3 regions of the Streptomyces sp. NEAU-174 genome follow, and region 1 is predicted to be linked to each of the others. Evidence: predicted binding sites of a transcription regulator. Region 1 holds the regulator's gene; each other region holds the start of a gene.
The links. Region 1 encodes HrcA, which represses chaperone genes, less so after heat shock. Its sites were predicted from a motif close to TTNGCACTCNGNNNNNCNGAGTGCNAA; they were not measured.
Positions count from the first base shown of each region.

Region 2: a site for HrcA is predicted at 3,131-3,157, ahead of ACT2CW_RS23805 (FmdB family zinc ribbon protein). Genes of this name have one in related genera too.
Region 3: a site for HrcA is predicted at 2,810-2,836, ahead of groL (chaperonin GroEL). Genes of this name have one in related genera too.

Region 1 is NZ_JBQTCE010000009.1:119,821-126,294, reverse strand. It holds gene hemW (radical SAM family heme chaperone HemW) at 1-505, shown strand, start outside; gene ACT2CW_RS26415 (DUF3097 domain-containing protein) at 771-1,592, opposite strand; gene ACT2CW_RS26410 (MBL fold metallo-hydrolase) at 1,871-2,593, opposite strand; gene hrcA (heat-inducible transcriptional repressor HrcA) at 2,758-3,774, shown strand; gene dnaJ (molecular chaperone DnaJ) at 3,775-4,908, shown strand; gene ACT2CW_RS26395 (nitronate monooxygenase) at 5,008-6,099, shown strand; gene ACT2CW_RS26390 (16S rRNA (uracil(1498)-N(3))-methyltransferase) at 6,096-6,474, shown strand, end outside.
Region 2 is NZ_JBQTCE010000008.1:118,649-125,122, forward strand. It holds gene ACT2CW_RS23795 (penicillin acylase family protein) at 1-1,293, opposite strand, end outside; gene ACT2CW_RS23800 (potassium/proton antiporter) at 1,546-3,033, shown strand; gene ACT2CW_RS23805 (FmdB family zinc ribbon protein) at 3,168-3,533, shown strand; gene ACT2CW_RS23810 (S-methyl-5'-thioadenosine phosphorylase) at 3,633-4,478, shown strand; gene ACT2CW_RS23815 (RcpC/CpaB family pilus assembly protein) at 4,640-5,308, shown strand; gene mscL (large conductance mechanosensitive channel protein MscL) at 5,468-5,935, shown strand; gene ACT2CW_RS23825 (hypothetical protein) at 5,943-6,131, opposite strand; gene ACT2CW_RS23830 (AMP-binding protein) at 6,135-6,474, opposite strand, start outside.
Region 3 is NZ_JBQTCE010000001.1:260,247-266,720, reverse strand. It holds gene ACT2CW_RS01110 (glucosyl-3-phosphoglycerate synthase) at 1-104, opposite strand, end outside; SAM riboswitch class I at 304-445, shown strand; gene thrC (threonine synthase) at 464-1,756, shown strand; gene ACT2CW_RS01100 (MoaD/ThiS family protein) at 1,753-2,031, shown strand; gene ACT2CW_RS01095 (cold-shock protein) at 2,440-2,646, shown strand; gene groL (chaperonin GroEL) at 2,999-4,624, shown strand; gene murQ (N-acetylmuramic acid 6-phosphate etherase) at 4,740-5,681, opposite strand; gene ACT2CW_RS01080 (MurR/RpiR family transcriptional regulator) at 5,880-6,474, opposite strand, start outside.

The DNA.
Region 1 (6,474 bases):
CGAGGTGCCGATGACCGACGACGATGTGCACGCGGACCGCTATCTGATCGCCGAAGAGACCCTGTCGGCCGCCGGGTTCGCCTGGTACGAGGTCTCCAACTGGGCCACCTCGCCCGCCGGGCGCTGCCGCCACAACGAGCTGTACTGGCGCGGCGCCGACTGGTGGGGCGCGGGCCCCGGCGCGCACAGCCATGTGGGCGGCGTGCGGTGGTGGAACGTGAAGCACCCCGGGGCGTACGCACAGGCCCTGGGTGAGGGCCGGTCGCCCGGCGCGGGCCGGGAGCTGCTGTCCGCCGAGGAGCGCCGGGTGGAGCGGATCCTGCTGGAGCTGCGGCTGGCCGAGGGCTGTCCACTGGAGCTGCTGCGCCCGGCCGGGGCGGCGGCCGCGGCACGGGCCCTGGAGGACGGCCTGCTGGAGCCGGAGCCGTACGGGCGCGGGCAGGCCGTGCTCACGCTCCGGGGGCGGCTGCTGGCGGACGCGGTGGTGCGGGACCTGGTGGACTGAGACGCGGCGCGGCGCGGCGGGGCGGGGCCGCCATCCCGTACGGGAGCCCGTACGGCAGCGGTCAGCCCGTACCCCGGCGGTCAGCCCGTACGGCGGCCGTCAAGCCGTGTACGGCGGCCGTCAGCCCCTTACCGAGACCGTCAGCCCCGTACGGAGACCGCCAGCCCCTTACGGCGGCCATCAGCCCCGTACGCAGGCCGCCACCCCACCCCCGTACGGAACCCTCAAGCCCCATACCAAGACCGTCAGCCCCGCCCGGCGGCCATCAGCCCCGTGGGGCCGTCACGAAGTCGATCAGCTCCTCCACCCGCCCCAGGAGCTCCGGCTGGAGGTCCTTGTAGGAGTGGACCGAGGACAGGATCCGCTGCCAGGCGGCCCCGGTGTTCTCCGGCCAGCCCAGGGCGCGGCAGACGCCCTTCTTCCAGTCCTGGCCGTGCGGCACCGTCGGCCAGGCCGGGATGGAGAGGGAGGACGGCTTCACGGCCTCCCAGATGTCGATGTAGGGGTGGCCGAGGACCAGCACATGCTCGCCGGTGACCTGCGCGGCGATACGGGACTCCTTGGAGCCCGTCACCAGATGGTCGACGAGGACGCCGAGCCGGGCGTCCGGGCCGGGGGCGAAGTCGTCCACGATGGCGGGCAGGTCGTCGACGCCCTCCAGGTACTCCACGACGACGCCCTCGATGCGCAGATCGTCGCCCCAGACCCGCTCGACCAGCTCCGCGTCATGGCGCCCCTCGACATAGATGCGACCCGCGCGGGCGACCCTCGCACGGGCTCCCGGCACGGCGATCGACCCCGAGGCCGTGCGCCGCGGCGCGCTGGGGGCCGCCGCGCGCGGGCGTACGAGCGTGACGACACGCCCCTCGAGCAGAAAACCGCGCGGCTCCATGGGGAAGACGCGATGTTTGCCGAAGCGGTCCTCCAGAGTGACCGTCGGACCCTGGGCGGTCTTCTCACAGCGGATCACGGCACCACAGAATCCGGTGGTGACCTCCTCCACGACGAGGTCCGGTTCGGCGGGGACCTCAGGGGCGGGCCGCTGCCGCTTCCAGGGCGGGGTCAGGTCCGGGTCGTACTGTCGCATCCGGATGACGATAGCGCGCGCCGGCCACCCGCTCCCGCAGACGCGCAACCGGGCGAACGACTAGGCGAACGCCTAGACCGACGGCTACCGACGGCTACCGAAGGCTAAGCGGATCGGTGGAAGTCGGCCGCGGTTCGGGTGCGTCCCGAAGGGGCGCGGGGCTGTGTCGATATGCGGCTCCGCCGCGGCTGTGTCGATATGCGGCTCCGCCGCGTGGGACCAGCCACGACGGCGCCGCAGACGATCGACGGCAGGTCGGGGCACTTCCGGCGAAGCGCTTAGCCGGACACGCCGAAGCGGGCGGCCAGTTCGTCGCGTTGGGCCCGTACGAACGCGGCGTCCACCACGGAGCCGTGCCCCGGGACGTACCGCGCGTCCGTGCCGCCGAGGGCGAGCAGCCGGTCGAGGGCGGCGGGCCAGTGGCCGGGGATCGCGTCGGGCCCGGCCTGGGGCGTCCCGGACTCCTCCACCAGATCGCCGCAGAAGACCACCTCGGGCCGGCCGGGCACCAGGACGGCCAGGTCATGGGCGGTGTGGCCCGGCCCCACATTGGCCAGCAGCGCCGTACGGCCGCCCAGGTCGAGGCTGAGCTCCCCGCAGACCAGGTGGTGCGGGGAGACCAGATGGTCCACCGCCTCGGTGGCGGCGTCCCGGTCCACCCCGTGGCGGATCGCGTCCTCGCGCAGCGTCTCCCGCTCACGGCGCAGCAGCTCGTCCAGGCCCGTGGCCCCGTAGACCTCGCAGCCCGCGAAGGCGGCCGAGCCCAGGACATGGTCGAAGTGCGGATGGGTGAACGCGATCCGGGTGGGGCGGCGGCCGGTCAGCCGGGTGATCCCGGAGCGCAGTTCGGCCCCGGCGCGCAGGGTCGCGCCGGTGTCCACGACGAGGATGTCGGTCCGTCCGACGACCACGCCGACCGTCTCGTCCCACTCCGGCATCCGACGGCGGGCCACACCGGGCGCGAGCCGCTCCCAGCCGGCCTCTTCCCAACACGTCTCCATACCGCGACGCTAGCTCAACGGGGGTGGGGGAGAGTTGCTGCCGACGGCGGCTCTTGCCCATGCCACCGCACCCCGCCGTACACTGGCGGAGGGGCTCTGGCACTCGTGCCCGGTGAGTGCCAGACGGATGACCTGATGAGACCGCTGGACTGGAGGTGCGCGGGGTGCTCAGCGAACGCAGACTCGAGGTGCTGCGTGCCATTGTCCAGGACTATGTGGGGACGGAGGAGCCGGTCGGCTCCAAGGCGCTCACCGAGCGGCATCGGCTGGGGGTCTCGCCGGCCACGGTGCGTAACGACATGGCCGCTCTGGAGGACGAGGGGTTCATCGCCCAGCCGCATACGAGCGCCGGGCGGATCCCCACGGACAAGGGCTATCGCCTCTTCGTGGACAAGCTGGCCGGAGTCAAGCCGCTGTCCAGCCCGGAGCGGCGGGCCATTCAGAACTTCCTGGACGGTGCGGTCGACCTCGACGACGTGGTGGGGCGCACGGTCCGGCTGCTGGCGCAGCTGACCCGGCAGGTGGCGGTGGTGCAGTATCCGTCGCTGACCCGCTCGACGGTGCGCCATGTGGAGCTGCTCCCGCTGGCCCCGGCCCGGGTGATGCTGGTGCTGATCACCGACACCGGGCGGGTGGAGCAGCGCATGGTCGACTGCCCCACTCCGGTCACCGAGGATTCGCTCGCCGATCTGCGCGCCCGGCTCAACAGCCGGGTCGTGGGGCGGCGTTTCGCGGATGTGCCGCAGTTGGTGCAGGATCTTCCGGAGTCCTTCGAACAGGAGGACCGGGGGACCGTCTCGATCGTGTTGTCGACCTTGCTCGAGACGCTCGTGGAGGAGACCGAGGAGCGGCTGATGATCGGCGGCACCGCGAACCTCACGCGTTTCGTGCATGATTTCCCCCTGACGATCCGGCCCGTTCTGGAGGCACTCGAGGAGCAGGTCGTCCTCCTCAAGCTGCTGGGCGAGGCCAAGGACTCGGGTATGACCGTGCGGATCGGGCATGAGAATGCTCACGAGGGGCTGACTGCCACCTCGGTCGTCGCGGTCGGCTACGGTTCCGGCGACGAGGCGGTCGCCAAACTCGGCGTGGTCGGACCGACCCGCATGGACTACCCCGGAACGATGGGAGCGGTACGCGCAGTGGCACGTTACGTCGGACAGATCCTGGCGGAGTCGTAAGTGGCGACGGACTACTACGCAGTCCTGGGCGTGCCTCGTGATGCCTCGCAGGACCAGATCAAGAAGGCATTCCGGCGGCTCGCCCGAGAGCTGCATCCGGACGTGAACCCGGATCCGAAGACCCAGGAGCGGTTCAAGGAGATCAACGCCGCTTATGAGGTCTTGTCGGACCCGCAGAAGAAGCAGGTCTACGACCTGGGCGGGGACCCGAACGCCGGGCCGGGCGGCGGTGGCGCCGGTGGCTTCGGCGCGGGTTTCGGCAACTTCTCCGACATCATGGACGCGTTCTTCGGCACCGCCTCGCAGCGCGGTCCGCGTTCCAGGACCCGGCGCGGTCAGGACGCGATGATCCGGCTGGACGTGGAGCTCAGCGAGGCCGCGTTCGGGACCACCAAGGACATCCAGGTCGACACCGCGGTCGTCTGCACGACGTGCAGCGGCGAGGGCGCGGCGCCGGGCACCTCGGCGCAGACCTGTGACATGTGCCGTGGCCGCGGTGAGGTCTCCCAGGTGACGCGGTCCTTCCTGGGCCAGGTCATGACCTCGCGGCCGTGCCCGCAGTGCCAGGGCTTCGGCACCGTGGTGCCGACCCCGTGCCCGGAGTGCGCGGGCGACGGCCGGATCCGCTCGCGGCGCACCCTTACGGTGAAGATCCCCGCCGGTGTGGACAACGGCACCAGGATCCAGCTGGCCGGTGAGGGCGAGGTCGGACCGGGCGGCGGCCCGGCGGGCGACCTGTACGTGGAGATCCACGAGGTGCCGCACCCCGTCTTCCAGCGGCGCGGCGACGACATGCACTGCACGGTGACGATCCCGATGACCGCGGCGGCCCTCGGCACCAAGGTGCCGCTGGAGACGCTGGACGGCCTGGAGGAGATCGACATCCGGCCCGGCACCCAGTCCGGCCAGTCGGTCCCGCTGCACCAGCGCGGCGTCACCCATCTGCGCGGCGGCGGCCGGGGCGACCTGATCGTGCACGTCGAGGTGACCACCCCGACCAAGCTCGACCCGGAGCAGGAGGAGCTGCTGCGGCGGCTGTCCAAGCTGCGCGGCGAGGAGCGCCCGACCGGCGAGTTCAAGCCGGGGCAGCAGGGGCTGTTCTCGCGGCTGAAGGACGCGTTCAACGGACGGTAGGCACTCCGGGCCGGGAGACGGACCGCGGGGAGCCGCTGATCTCCGCGCCGCCCTTGATCCGGTGGTGAGCCCGTGCGGAGGGCATGACACGATGTGGCCATGTCCTCCGCGCTGACCGATCTCTACCGGTACCCGATCGTGCAGGCGCCGATGGCGGGTGGAGCCTCCTGCCCGCAGCTCGCCGCCACTGTCTCCGAGGCCGGTGGCCTCGGTTTCCTCGCCGCCGGCTACAAGACGCCGGAGGCGATGTATGAGGAGATCAAACAGCTGCGGGGGCTGACCGACCGGCCCTTCGGCATGAATCTGTTCATGCCGCAGCCGCCCAACCCCGACCCGGCCGCCGTCGCGGCCTACGGCGAGCGGCTCGCGGGCGAGGCGGCCTGGTACGAGACCTCGCTGGGCGACCCGGAGTCGGGCTCGGACGACGCGTACGACGCCAAGCTCGCCGTGCTTCTCGACAACCCCGTTCCGGTCGTCTCGTTCACCTTCGGCTGCCCGACCCGCGCCGTCCTCGACGCCCTCGCCAAGGTCGGCACCCGTACGGTCGTCACCGTGACCTCGCCCGTCGAGGCGCAGACCGCCCAGTGGGCGGGCGCCGACGCCGTCTGTGTGCAGGGCGTGGAGGCCGGCGGCCACCAGGGCACGTACAGCAATGACCCGGCCGCGGACGGGATGGGTGTCGGACTCGGGCTGCTGTCGCTGATCACGCTGGTCCGTGAGTACGTCCAGATCCCGATCATCGCGGCGGGCGGGATCATGCGCGGTTCGCAGATCGCCGCCGCGCTGTCCGCGGGCGCGGTCGCGGCCCAGCTGGGGACCGCGTTCCTGGTGTGCCCCGAGTCCGGGGCGAACGCCCTGCACAAGCAGGCGATGACGGATCCGCTGTTCGGCCGCACCGAGCTGACCCGCGCCTTCTCCGGGCGCCCGGCCCGGGGCCTGGTCAACCGCTTCATGCGCGAGCACGCCCCGTACGCGCCCGCCGCCTACCCCCAGCTGCACCACATGACTTCCGGCCTCCGTAAGGCGGCCGCCAAGGCGGGTGACCCCCAGGGGATGGCGCTGTGGGCCGGGCAGGGTCACCGGCTGGCGCGTGATCTGCCCGCCGCGCGGCTGGTGGAGATGCTCGCGATGGAACTCGACGCGGCTCGGGCCGCGTTGGGCCTTCAGCCCCAGCGGGGTGCGGTGTCGTGACCGCCCCGGTGTTCGTGGCCGACTCCCTGGCGGGGGCGGCCGCGGGGGCCCGGGTCCGGCTGGAGGGCCCGGAGGGACGCCACGCGGTGTCCGTAAGGCGGCTGCGCGTCGGTGAGCCGGTCGTGCTGACGGACGGCCACGGTACGGGCGTCCAGGGCACCGTGGCGGCCGTGGAGGGCAAGGACCGGCTGGAGGTCGCGGTGGACGAGGTGCGCCGGGAGACGGCCCCGGACCCGAGGATCACCGTCGTCCAGGCGCTGCCCAAGGGCGACCGGGGCGAACTGGCGGTGGAGACCATGACGGAGACCGGCGTGGACGCCGTCGTGCCGTGGTCGGCCGCCCGCTGTATCACCCAGTGGAAGGGCGAGCGCGGAC
Region 2 (6,474 bases), on a different contig from region 1:
GGTGATCCTACGGCTCGCGCCGCCCGCGACCTTGATGGTCTCCTCGCGGGTGGTGAACGGGAGCTGCTTGCCGTCGTAGAGATAGCCGTCGGAGGTGACCTTCTCCAGGTACAGGTCGCTGACGTCGGCGCCGAGGTTGGTCATGCCCCAGCTGATGTCCTGATTGTGACCTATGACCACACCGGGCAGACCGGCGAAGGTGAAGCCCGCCGCGTCGAACGGACACTCGCTGGTGACCTGCTTGCAGTGCAGCCCCATCTGGTACCAGACGGACGGCAGCTGGGGCGCCAGGTGCGGATCGTTGGCGAGCAGCGGCTTGCCGGTGGTCGTGTACTTGCCGGAGACCACCCACGAGTTGGAGCCGATACCGGTCCCGTTCGGGCCCAGCAGCGCCGGGACGTCGTCCAGGGTCTTGGAGAGCGAGGACAGCTGCGTCTGAAGCCCCTGAGCGGCTCCGGTGGCCCCTCCGTCCACCGAGCCGGTGCCGCCCGTGCCGCCCGTGGAGCCGGCCGGGGTGCCCTTGGGATCGAACTCGTCCGTGACCTCGTTGACGGCGCCGCCCTGGACGATCGGCTTGTTCCGGCTGTACGGGTAGGACGGGTAGAGCTCGTCTATCTGCTTGGCGCTGAGCCGGTTGGAGGCCAGGGCGCGGTCCACCTCGTCCTGCATGTTGCCGCGCAGGTCCCAGGCCATCGCCTTCAGCCACGCCAACGAGTCGACCGGGGTCCACTTCTCGGGCTTGTAGCCGTCGTTCTTGAAGTCCAGGGCCGCGTACTCGACCGACAGCGCGTCCCCTTGGTGGTCCTTGAGGTAGGCGTTGACGCCGTCGGAGTAGGCTCGCAGATACTTCTTTGTCGAGGCCGACACCTTGGTGTCGTACTCCTGCTTGGCCACCCGGTGCCAGCCCATGGTGCGCAGGAACGCGTCGGTCTCCAGCTGGCCGGAACCGAACATCTCCGAGAGCCGGCCCGCGGTCATATGGCGGCGGACGTCCATCTCCCAGAAGCGATCCTGGGCCTGGACGAACCCCTGGGCGCGGAAGAGGTCCTCGGAGGTGCCGGCGTAGATCTGAGGTATCCCGTAGCCGTCACGTTTGACCTGTACGGGGCCGGACAACCCCTTCAGCTGTAGCGATCCCGTGGTCTCCGGGAATGAGGCTCGAACGGTACTGATGCTCCAGTACGCGCCGTAGCCGACGCCCCCGACGAGCAGCAGCACGACTGCGATCACGATCAGGCGGAGACGTCGGCTCTTCTTCTTTTTGGGAGAAGAGCCGGTTGTGTTGGCGGGCATCGCTGTCCTTCGAGGGGCAGGGTGAACCTGGAGTGCTGGAGCAACCATAGGCGCAGCGCTGTCGCCGCCCCTACGCGGAGTCATGACTGACGTCCTGCACCGGCCACCGTCCCGGCTCGTACACCTCGGCGAAGCCTTCTCGTGGGAGGCTCGCGTCAAGATCCCGTAAAATGTTAGATAAGGCAATGAAGTTCCGGTCGGTGGGGACCCCTTCGCAGCGTTCCCTCCGCTCCCGCGAGAAAGGGTCGGCCCCTGACTGTTCACCACCTCAATGAACTGCTGTTGATCTGCTCCCTCGTCCTGCTCGTCGCGGTGGCGGCCGTAAGGGTGTCATCACGCAGTGGACTGCCCACGCTGCTGATCTATCTCGGGATCGGCGTCGCCATCGGCACGGACGGGATCGGCGTCACCTTCAACGACGCCGAGCTGACGCAGATCCTCGGCTACGCCGCGCTGGTCGTCATCCTGGCCGAAGGCGGTCTGGGCACGAAGTGGGGCGAGATCAAACCCGCCCTGCCCGCGGCCGCCGTCCTGTCCACCGTGGGCGTCGCGGTAAGCGTGGGGATCACCGCGGCGGCAGGGCACTACGTGGTGGGACTGGACTGGCGGCAGGCGCTGATCATCGGCGCGGTGGTGTCGTCCACGGACGCGGCGGCGGTCTTCTCGGTGCTGCGCACGGTGCCGCTGCCCAAGCGGCTCACGGGCGTCCTGGAGGCGGAGTCGGGCTTCAACGACGCCCCTGTGGTGATCCTGGTGGTCGCCTTCTCCAGCCAGGGCCCCATGGATTCCTGGTACTCCCTGATCGGCACGATCGCCCTGGAGCTGGCGATCGGCGCGGTGATCGGCATCGCGGTCGGCTGGCTGGGCGCCTACGGCCTGCGTCATGTGGCGCTGCCCGCCTCGGGTCTGTACCCGATCGCGGTGATCGCCATCGCGGTGACCGCCTACGCGGAGGGTTCGCTGGCGCACGGGTCCGGCTTCCTCGCCGTCTACCTCGCCTCGCTCATCATGGGCAACGCACGGCTGCCGCACTGGCCGGCGACGCGCGGCTTCGCCGAGGGGCTGGGCTGGCTCGCCCAGATCGGGATGTTCGTCCTGCTGGGGCTGCTGGTCACCCCGCATGAACTGGGCGATGACATCCTGCCCGCCCTCGCGGTGGGGCTGGTGCTGACCGTGGTGGCCCGCCCGGTGTCGGTCCTGGTCAGCACGGCGCCGTTCCGGCTGCCCTGGCGGGAGAAGGCGCTGCTGTCCTGGGCGGGGCTGCGCGGGGCGGTGCCGATCGTGCTGGCGACCATCCCGATGGTCAGCGATGTGCCCGACAGCCGCAGGATCTTCAACATCGTCTTCGTGCTGGTGATCGTCTACACCCTGGTCCAGGGGCCGACGCTGCCCTGGCTCGCCCCCCGGTTGCGACTCGAGGAGCCCGAACCGGCCGACCTGGGCATCGAGTCGGCGCCACTGGAGCGGCTGCGCGGTCATCTGCTGTCGGTGTCGATCCCCCAGTCGTCCAAGATGCACGGCGTCGAGGTCGGCGAGCTGCGGCTGCCCCCGGGGGCCGCGGTCACCCTGGTGGTCCGGGACGAGACCAGCTTCGTACCGCTGCCCTCCACGATGCTGCGGCGCGGCGACGAGCTGCTGGTGGTGGCCACGGACCCGGTGCGCGACGCGGCGGAGCGGCGGCTGCGGGCGGTGGGCCGGGGCGGCAAGCTGGCGGGCTGGCTGGGCATGGGAGCGGGGTGAGGGGGCCTGTCGGAGGCCGCCTCGGGCGGTGTGTTCGATCACCGCATGCCTCGTCCCAGTGGACTGACGCGCGGGAATACTGCACTATGGAGCGTCGTTAGCACTCATTGAGTGAGAGTGCCAGGAGGAAGAACGTGCCGACCTATCAGTACCAGTGCACCGAGTGCGGCGAGGGCCTCGAGGCGGTGCAGAAGTTCAGCGACGACGCGCTCACCGAGTGCCCCAACTGCAAGGGACGCCTGAAGAAGGTGTTCTCGGCGGTCGGCATCGTGTTCAAGGGTTCCGGCTTCTACCGGAACGACAGCCGCTCCTCCTCCAGCAGCTCGAGCGGCGGTTCCAACAAGCCGGCTGCGAAGAGCGACAGCTCCGGCTCGTCGTCCTCCTCGTCCTCGGACTCGTCTTCGTCCTCGGGCTCCTCTTCCTCGTCCTCCTCCTCGACGTCTTCGTCGTCGACGCCCTCCTCGGCGTCTTCGTCCTCGACGTCGAGCTCGGCCGCCTGATCCGGCCGCCTGGTTCTTCTGCTTCAGCGACACCCCGTCACCTCCCCCGGGAGGCGGCGGGGTGTCGTTCGCGTGGGCGCGGGTGGCTAGGGTGATCACATGGTCGAGACCAGCAGGCAAGCAGACATAGGGGTCATCGGAGGATCGGGGTTCTACACGTTCCTCGACGACGTGACCGAGATCACCGTGGAGACTCCCTATGGGGCGCCGAGCGACTCGCTCGTCCTCGGCGACATCGAGGGGCGCCGGGTCGCCTTCCTCCCGCGGCACGGCCGCAAGCACCATCTGCCGCCGCACCGCATCAACTACCGCGCCAACCTCTGGGCCCTGCGCTCGCTCGGGGTGCGGCAGGTCTTCGGCCCGTGCGCGGTCGGCGGACTTCAGCCGGAGTACGGGCCTGGCACGCTGCTCGTCCCGGACCAGCTGGTGGACCGCACCAAGGGACGTACGCAGACCTACTTCGACGGCGAGCAGCTGCCGGACGGCCGGATCCCGAACGTGGTGCACACCACATTCGCCGACCCGTACTGCCCGGTGGGCCGGAAGGCGGCCGTGGACGCGGCGCGCGGACGCGGCTGGGAGCCGGTGGACGGCGGGACGATGTGCGTCGTCGAGGGGCCGCGCTTCTCGACCCGCGCCGAATCGCGCTGGCATGCGGCGCAGGGCTGGTCGGTGGTCGGCATGACGGGCCATCCGGAGGCAGTGCTCGCCCGTGAACTGGGGCTCTGCTACACGTCGTTGACGCTGGTCACCGACCTGGACGCGGGAGTCGAGACCGGCGAGGGCGTCACCCACACCGAGGTGCTGAAGGTCTTCGGGGAGAACGTGGGCCGACTGCGCGAGGTGCTCTTCGACGCGGTGGGCAGGCTGCCGGAGACCTCCACCCGGGACTGCCTGTGCACCCACGCCCACGACGGCTGGGACCTGGGGATCGAACTTCCGTAGACGCGGTGCGGGGTCGCCGGACGGGGCGGGGGTCGCTCGGTCGGGTGGCCGAGTTATCCACAGCCCGGTGGCCGTCCACAGGCCCGAGCGGGACCGGGTGGGGGCAGGCATGGTGAGGGGGCCAGAAGCACTCGGACCCTCACGGCAGGCGGTGATGTGCCATGTCCCATCCGTCCCCCACCCTCGCGTTACCCCGCTCCGCTCCCCCGGCCCGTGCGGTGGCCCGCTTCGATCCGGTGCGCACCGGGCGCACCGGTGGATTCGGGCTGCGGCGGACCGTGCGGCGACGCCGTCGTGCGATGGCGGCCGGGCTCGCGCTGACGGCCGCCGCGCTCGCGGCCGCCGCACCGTCCGGCCGGGAGCACACGGACGCGGTGTCCTCCCGGGCGCCCGCGCCCACGGGTGAGGAGCGGCGGGGCGGCCCGCGCCCCGCCATGGTCTCGGCGCCGGTCCGGATCGCCGACGCCGCGGCGGTACGGCTGCTGCACCCAGGCGACCGGGTGGATGTGCTGGCCACGCCGCTGCCGGACGCCGCACGGGCCCGCTCGTCCGGTGCTGCGGCGCGGGTGGTCGCGCGTGGGGTCCGGGTGGCCGAGGTGCCGGGGTCTCGAAGCGCCCGCGCGACGGACAGCGAAGCCGACGGCGGCGCGCCGGAGGCCGATGTGGAAGCGGATGCGAGCGGCGACGGGGCGCCGGACAGCGGCACGCTCGACGGCCCGGCGGACGGCGGCGGGGCGCTGGTGGTGCTGACGGTGCCGCAAGCGGACGCCACCGCGCTGGCCGGGGCCGCGGCCGACTCCCGACTGGCGGTGACGCTATGCCGCCGCTGACTCCCCCAACTCCCCCGGCTCCGCCGACTCCCCCGACTCCCCTGATGCCCCTCTCACCTGCGGGTGTAGGTTGCGGAACCGTCCGCTCAAGCACCGACGCGGCGAAAGAGAGGCAGTGGGTTGAGTCAGGAGAAGGTGACCGAGGAGAAGCAGAGCGTCATGGAGGGGTTCAAAGCCTTCCTGATGCGCGGCAATGTGATCGACCTGGCCGTCGCGGTCGTCATCGGAGCCGCTTTCACCGCCGTCGTGAACTCGATAGTGAAGGGCCTCATCAACCCCATAGTCGGAGCCTTCGGCACGAAGGACCTCGAGAAGTACCGCTCCTGTCTCAAGGCGCCCTGCGAGACCAACGCCACGGGCGATATCGTCCACGGCATCCCGATCCTCTGGGGAAGCGTGCTTTCCGCCGTGCTGACCTTCCTGATCACCGCGGCGGTGGTGTACTTCCTGATGGTGCTGCCGATGTCGCGCTATCTGGCGCGGAAGGCCGCCAAGGAGGCGCAGGCGGAGGAGGAGCAGGCCGTCGCGGACGCCGAGGAGATCATTCTGCTGCGCGAGATCCGCGACGAGCTGGTGGCACAGCGCGCCACCGTCCGCGACGGTGGCGGCAGCGGCTCCAGCGCCTAGGAATCCGTCAGAGGTGGTGGGGCGGCTTCTCGTCGAGGAACCGGGCCAGATCAGCGGCATCGTCGGCACTGTCGCCGCCGGGAACCCGCTCACCCCACCCGTGGTCCGTATCGTCCGATGACCGCTGCGCGAAGGGATCGTCGAAGCTCAGCGCGGCGGCCGGATCGCGCGGTCCAGGGGCAGGGGCGGTGCTCATGCCTCAAGAGTACGGCCCGGGCAGCGGCTCGGTGTATCGGCCGAGCTCGTCGTGCCACCACAGATCACGCCCGGGCCTCCAGGACACCGGGCAGGCCAGCCGGTGGACCACCAGTACGGACCGCACCTCGGGGCAGCCGGCCAGCGCCCGGTCGACATGGCGCTTGAGCGGCTGTATCTCCCCGCCGTGCTGCCCGGCGTCCGCGGTGATGACGACCTTGGCGCCGACCTCCCTGATCCGGTCGCGCAGCTCATGGGGGCGCAGCCCCATGGGGAGGCTGGCGCGGACGACGTCGAGCCGGCCGCAGGCGAGCGTGGCGATCACGGACTCGGGCACCAGCGGC
Region 3 (6,474 bases), on a different contig from region 1:
ACCGTCGTCGCCGCGGACCGCTTCGCGGCCAGCAGGCGATCCAGCGGACGGTCGTCGGCAGACCAGGAGCGGCGCTTCAGCCAGCGCTCCACCTCATCCAGCACCTGTGTCTCTCCCCTGCTGTGGTCGCTGTGACCCATCTCGCGCATCGGACGGCTACCTCAACCATCCGGGCCTTCGGTTACAGTCTTGAACAACGCACATGGCCGTCGTATGTCGGGGTCGACCTCGACGTTTACCGAGGTACCGACGTACCGACGACGCTGGTGCCGACAAACGCCCCGGGTCCGCCCGGCGCCATACCGCTCATCCAGAGGGGCAGAGGGAACGGCCCGTTGAAGCCCCGGCAACCCTCCAGCTGATCTCGCATTCCGCAGCGAGGCTCCCAGCTCGGGAAGGTGCCAATTCCGTCTCGTGGCGAAATGCGTCGCGAGGAAGATGAGGAGAAAGGGCCTCGCCATCCATGGCTGTGCAGTCAGTAGAAAGCTCAACGACCTCCTCCACCTCCGGTGCCTTCGGCCCCGCCGTCGCATTGTCCTGCCGGGAGTGCGGTGAGCGCTTCGAGCTGGGGCCGATCTTCGCGTGTGAGGCCTGTTTCGGGCCCCTCGAGATCGCGTACGAGCTCCCGGCCGGCGACCCGGAGGGGCTGCGCCGACAGATCGAGGCCGGTCCGAACAGCATCTGGCGCTATGCCCCGCTGCTGCCCGTCCCCGCGGACGTGGCGCAGCTGCCGAGCCTGAACCCCGGCTTCACCCAGTTGGTCAAGGCCGACCACCTCGCCCGTGAGCTCGGCGTCACCGGTGAGCTGCACATCAAGGACGACTCCGGGAACCCGACCCACTCCTTCAAGGACCGGGTCGTCGCCATCGCCGTCCAGGCCGCCCGCACCTTCGGCTTCACCACCCTCTCCTGCTCCTCCACCGGCAACCTCGCCGGCGCGGTGGGCGCCGCGGCCGCCCGCGCGGGCTTCCGCTCCTGCGTCTTCATCCCGCACGACCTGGAGGCGGGCAAGGTCGTCATGGCCGCGGTCTACGGCGGTGAGCTGGTCGGCATCGAGGGCACCTACGACGACGTCAACCGCTTTTGCAGCGAGCTGATTGGCGACCCCGCGGGCGAGGGCTGGGGCTTCGTCAACGTCAATCTGCGGCCGTACTACGGCGAGGGCTCCAAGACCCTGGCGTACGAGATCTGCGAGCAGCTCGGCTGGCGGCTGCCGGACCAGATCGTCATCCCGATCGCCTCCGGCTCCCAGCTCACCAAGATCGACAAGGGGCTGAAGGAGCTGATCGCGATCGGGCTGGTCGAGGACCGGCCCTACAAGATCTTCGGCGCCCAGGCCGAGGGCTGCTCCCCGGTCTCCGCCGCCTTCAAGGCCGGCCATGACGTCGTACGGCCGCAGAAGCCGCGGACCATCGCCAAGTCGCTGGCCATCGGCAACCCCGCGGACGGCCCGTACGTCCTGGACATCGCCCGCCGTACGGGCGGCGCGGTGGAGGACGTGAACGACGAGCAGATCGTCGACGCCATCAAGCTGCTGGCCCGCACCGAGGGGATCTTCGCGGAGACCGCGGGCGGCGTGACCGTCGGCGTGACCAAGAAGCTGATCGAGGACGGTCTGCTCGACCCGTCCCTGACGACCGTCGTGCTCAACACCGGCGACGGCCTCAAGACCCTCGACGCGGTGGCCCCCACCACGGGTCCCTCCGCCATCATCCGACCCACCCTTGACTCGTTCCGAGAGGCTGGCCTCGCATGAGCGTCAACGTCCGAATCCCGACCATCCTCCGCACCTACACCGGCGGTCAGGCAGAGGTCCCGGCCGAGGGCGCGACCCTCGCCGAGGTCCTGGCGGACCTGGAGAAGAACCACGCGGGCATCTCGGCGCGCGTCCTGGACGACACCGGCAAGCTCCGCCGCTTCGTGAACGTCTACGTCAACGACGACGACGTCCGCTTCGCCGACGGCCTGGCCACGGCGACCCCGGACGGCGCCGGGATCTCGATCATCCCGGCGGTCGCGGGCGGCTGCTGACCCCGCGCCCCCCTCCTCACCTTTGGCATCGCCCCGTCCGGGGACAACCGGACGGGGCGATTCCGTGTGTGGAATCGCGATACAGTTGCCCGGATTCCCCGACGGCTCCGGGGTCGGAGCCACATATGAGAACTCGTCAAGTTGTGCGTAAAGTGTGAGCGCGAATTGTCGGGTTGGTTCCTTATGTCCGGCCCGGCTTGCCCGAACTTCACATAATTTCTCACTTTTAACCGTTCGACCGTGCCCAGAATTCTCGTCCGATTGACCTGTTGCAGAGGGCGTTGGGACGGATACATTCAGCGGCGGTCGACGCGTTCCGGCGCACACCCCCCACATCCGGGGGGTGAGGTCTGACCCGGGTCCGCGGAGTGCGGTCCTGCGCAAGGGCCAGCAATAGGGGAGTTAGGAATGGCTCAGGGCACCGTCAAGTGGTTCAACGCGGAGAAGGGGTACGGCTTCATCGCGGTCGACGGTGGTGCGGACGTGTTCGTCCACTACAGCGCGATCCAGATGGACGGGTACCGCACCCTCGAGGAAGGCCAGCGGGTCGAGTTCGAGATCTCGCAGGGTCAGAAGGGCCCGCAGGCCGACATGGTCCGCGTGGCCGTAGGCTGACGCGCCGACGCGACGCAGCTGAAACGAACAAATCTGAAGGGTCCGTGCCCCGAACAGGGTACGGACCCTTCGGCGTGCCCGGGTCGCTGGGGTCTGTACGCCCTTCGGGCGCTTGCGCCCACCCGTCGCCCGACCACCGCCCCTCAAGGACGCCCTTCGGGCGCTTGCACTCGATGGGCCCGAGTGCTAATCATTGGCGTTAGCACTCTGACGTTGAGAGTGACAGAAGGACCGGGTCGGTGAGGCCCGCCAGGCCATGCGGGGCAAGGAACCGCGGGGCAGGCAGGTCGTCCGTCGCGGGCGCCAGCGCGGTCCGGAGCAATCCACCCCGTCTCTGGGAGGACCACTTCACATGGCCAAGATCATCGCGTTCGACGAGGAGGCGCGGCGCGGCCTCGAGCGCGGGATGAACCAGCTCGCCGACGCCGTCAAGGTCACCCTCGGCCCCAAGGGCCGCAACGTCGTCCTCGAGAAGAAGTGGGGCGCCCCCACGATCACCAACGATGGTGTGTCCATCGCCAAGGAGATCGAGCTCGAGGACGCGTACGAGAAGATCGGCGCCGAGCTGGTCAAGGAGGTCGCGAAGAAGACGGACGACGTCGCCGGTGACGGCACGACGACCGCGACCGTCCTCGCCCAGGCGCTGGTCAAGGAGGGCCTGCGCAACGTCGCCGCGGGTGCCAACCCGATGGCGCTCAAGCGCGGTATCGAGAAGGCCGTCGAGGCCGTCTCCGCCCAGCTCCTCGAGCAGGCCAAGGACGTGGAGACCAAGGAGCAGATCGCCTCCACCGCCTCCATCTCCGCCGCCGACACCCAGATCGGTGAGCTCATCGCCGAGGCGATGGACAAGGTCGGCAAGGAAGGTGTCATCACCGTCGAGGAGTCGCAGACCTTCGGGCTCGAGCTCGAGCTCACCGAGGGCATGCGCTTCGACAAGGGCTACATCTCCCCGTACTTCGCGACGGACATGGAGCGTATGGAGGCGTCGCTCGACGACCCGTACATCCTGATCGTCAACTCCAAGATCAGCAGCGTGAAGGACCTCCTCCCGCTGCTCGAGAAGGTCATGCAGTCGGGCAAGCCGCTGCTGATCATCGCCGAGGACGTCGAGGGCGAGGCCCTGGCCACCCTGGTCGTCAACAAGATCCGTGGCACCTTCAAGTCCGTCGCCGTCAAGGCCCCGGGCTTCGGTGACCGCCGTAAGGCCATGCTCGGTGACATCGCCATCCTTACCGGTGGCACCGTCATCTCCGAGGAGGTCGGCCTCAAGCTGGAGAACGCCGGTCTCGACCTGCTCGGCCGGGCCCGCAAGGTCACGGTCACCAAGGACGAGACCACGATCGTGGACGGCGCCGGCGACACCGAGCAGGTGCAGGGCCGCGTCAACCAGATCCGTGCCGAGATCGAGAACTCGGACTCGGACTACGACCGCGAGAAGCTCCAGGAGCGCCTGGCGAAGCTGGCCGGCGGCGTGGCCGTCATCAAGGCCGGTGCCGCCACCGAGGTCGAGCTCAAGGAGCGCAAGCACCGCATCGAGGACGCGGTGCGCAACGCCAAGGCCGCCGTCGAGGAGGGCATCGTCGCCGGTGGTGGCGTGGCCCTGCTCCAGACCGTCTCGGTCTTCGAGAAGCTGGAGCTCGAGGGCGACGAGGCCACCGGTGCCCAGGCCGTGCGCCTGGCCCTGGAGGCCCCGCTGAAGCAGATCGCGGTCAACGCCGGTCTCGAGGGCGGCGTCGTGGTCGAGAAGGTGCGCAACCTGACCCCGGGTCACGGCCTCAACGCCGCGACCGGTGAGTACGTGGACCTGATCGCCGAGGGCATCATCGACCCGGCCAAGGTCACGCGCTCCGCGCTCCAGAACGCCGCGTCGATCGCCGCGCTGTTCCTCACCACCGAGGCCGTCATCGCCGACAAGCCGGAGAAGGCGGCCCCGGCGGGCGCTCCGGGCGGCATGCCGGGCGGTGACATGGACTTCTGATCGACTTGGCGCGTTCGCTCGCCGGTCGGTCGTACCGTCCGAACGTCGGGGCGGCACCCTCTCCCAGGGGTGCCGCCCCGACGGCGTATCCGGGCCCCGTGCCCAGATGAGGGGCTCACCCCGTGGCGGCCTCGGTGGCCTCCAGGGCGGCGCGCAGATGGCCGTGCGCCTCGGCGAGGAGCTTCTCGGCGGTCGGGGCGTCCACCTCGCCCAGGATGGTCAGGATCGCGTTCTTCACCTCGCCGTCCGTGGCCGCCAGCGCGCTCTCGATCCGCTCGTCGGAGGCGCCGGTCGCCAGGAAGACGATCCTCCGCGAACGGGCGCGCAGCTTGTCGTTGGACGCGCGCACATCGACCATCAGATTCCCGAAGGTCTTGCCCAGCCGGATCATGGTGATGGTCGAGATCATGTTGAGCACCAGCTTCTGGGCCGTGCCCGCCTTCAGTCGGGTCGAGCCGGTGAGCAGCTCCGGCCCCACGATGACCTCGATGCCGTGGTCGGCCGCGGCGGCGAGCGCCGAACCGGCGTTGCAGGACAGCCCCACGGTGAGCGCGCCGCGCCGCCGGGCGTGTTCGACCGCGCCCACGGCGTACGGGGTGCGGCCGGAGGCCGAGACGCCGATCACGGTGTCGTCGGGCCCGATCCCGAGCCGGTCGAGGTCCCGGGCGGCCAGCTCCGCGCTGTCCTCCGCGCCCTCGACCGAGGTCACCATGGCGTCCGGGCCGCCCGCGATCACCCCGACGACCTGCTCGGGCCGGGTGTTGAAGGTGGGCGGGCACTCGCTCGCGTCGAGCACCCCGAGCCGTCCTGCGGTGCCCGCGCCCGTATAGAGGAGGCGGCCGCCACGGGACATCCGCGCGGCGATGGCGTCGATGGCGGCGGCGATACGGGGGAGCTGACCGGCGACGGCGGTGGGGACGGCGGCGTCCTCCGCGTTCATGATCCGGGCGATCTCGAGGGTTTCGAGCCGGTCGATCTCGGCGAGTTCGGGGCGGAACGCCTCGGTGGTCAGGGTGTCGAGCTGGGCGCGGAGCCGTGCGGAGTCGGCGGTAGTCATGGCGAAGCGGCTCTTTCCGGTACGTCAGCGTGAGGGTGGGGGTGACGGTGACTTGGAAGGGCGGTCACCGGGCGAAACAGTGACTGGTATCGGGGGTGGGAGCGCGAGGGCGGGGCCGGGCGGAGGGTCCGTCGGGCGGGACCGGTGGGCGGGTCCGTCGGGCGGCGGGTCCGTCGGGCGGTGTGGGACCGGCCGGGCTCAGCGGGGCCCGGGACGCGGATCGTGGCGGTGCGCGAGCGCCTCGTACGACGCGGAGAGCGCGGGCGCGGCCGATTCGTACGTCCGCTGGGCGACCCCTATGAACAGGCAGTCCACCACCAGCAGCTGGCTGGTCCGGCTGGACATGGCCGCCGGGCGCAGCTCGCTCTCGCGGGCGGTGGAGGTGGTGAGCACCAGGTCTGCGTACTGCGCGACCTCGCCGTTCGGCCGTCCGGTGATCGCGACGGTGGTCGCCCCGTGCTCGAAGGCCACCCGCAGCGGCTCGATGACGTCCGTCGTACGCCCGGAGTGGGTGATCGCGATGGCGACGTCGCCGGAGTGCAGCTGGACCGCGTTGGTGACCGCGAGGTGCGGATCGGCGTGGGCGTGGGCTATCAGCCCGATGCGCAGCAGCTTCTGGACCAGGTCCTGGCCGACGAGGCTGGACGCCCCGACCCCGTACACATCGATCCGGCGGGCGACGGCCAGCGCCGAGACGGCCGCCTCGACCTGGCTGGTGTCCAGCCCGGCGGCGGTGTCGGCGAGGCACTGCTGCTCCTCCCGCGCCAGCTTGGTGACCACGTCGCCGATCGGA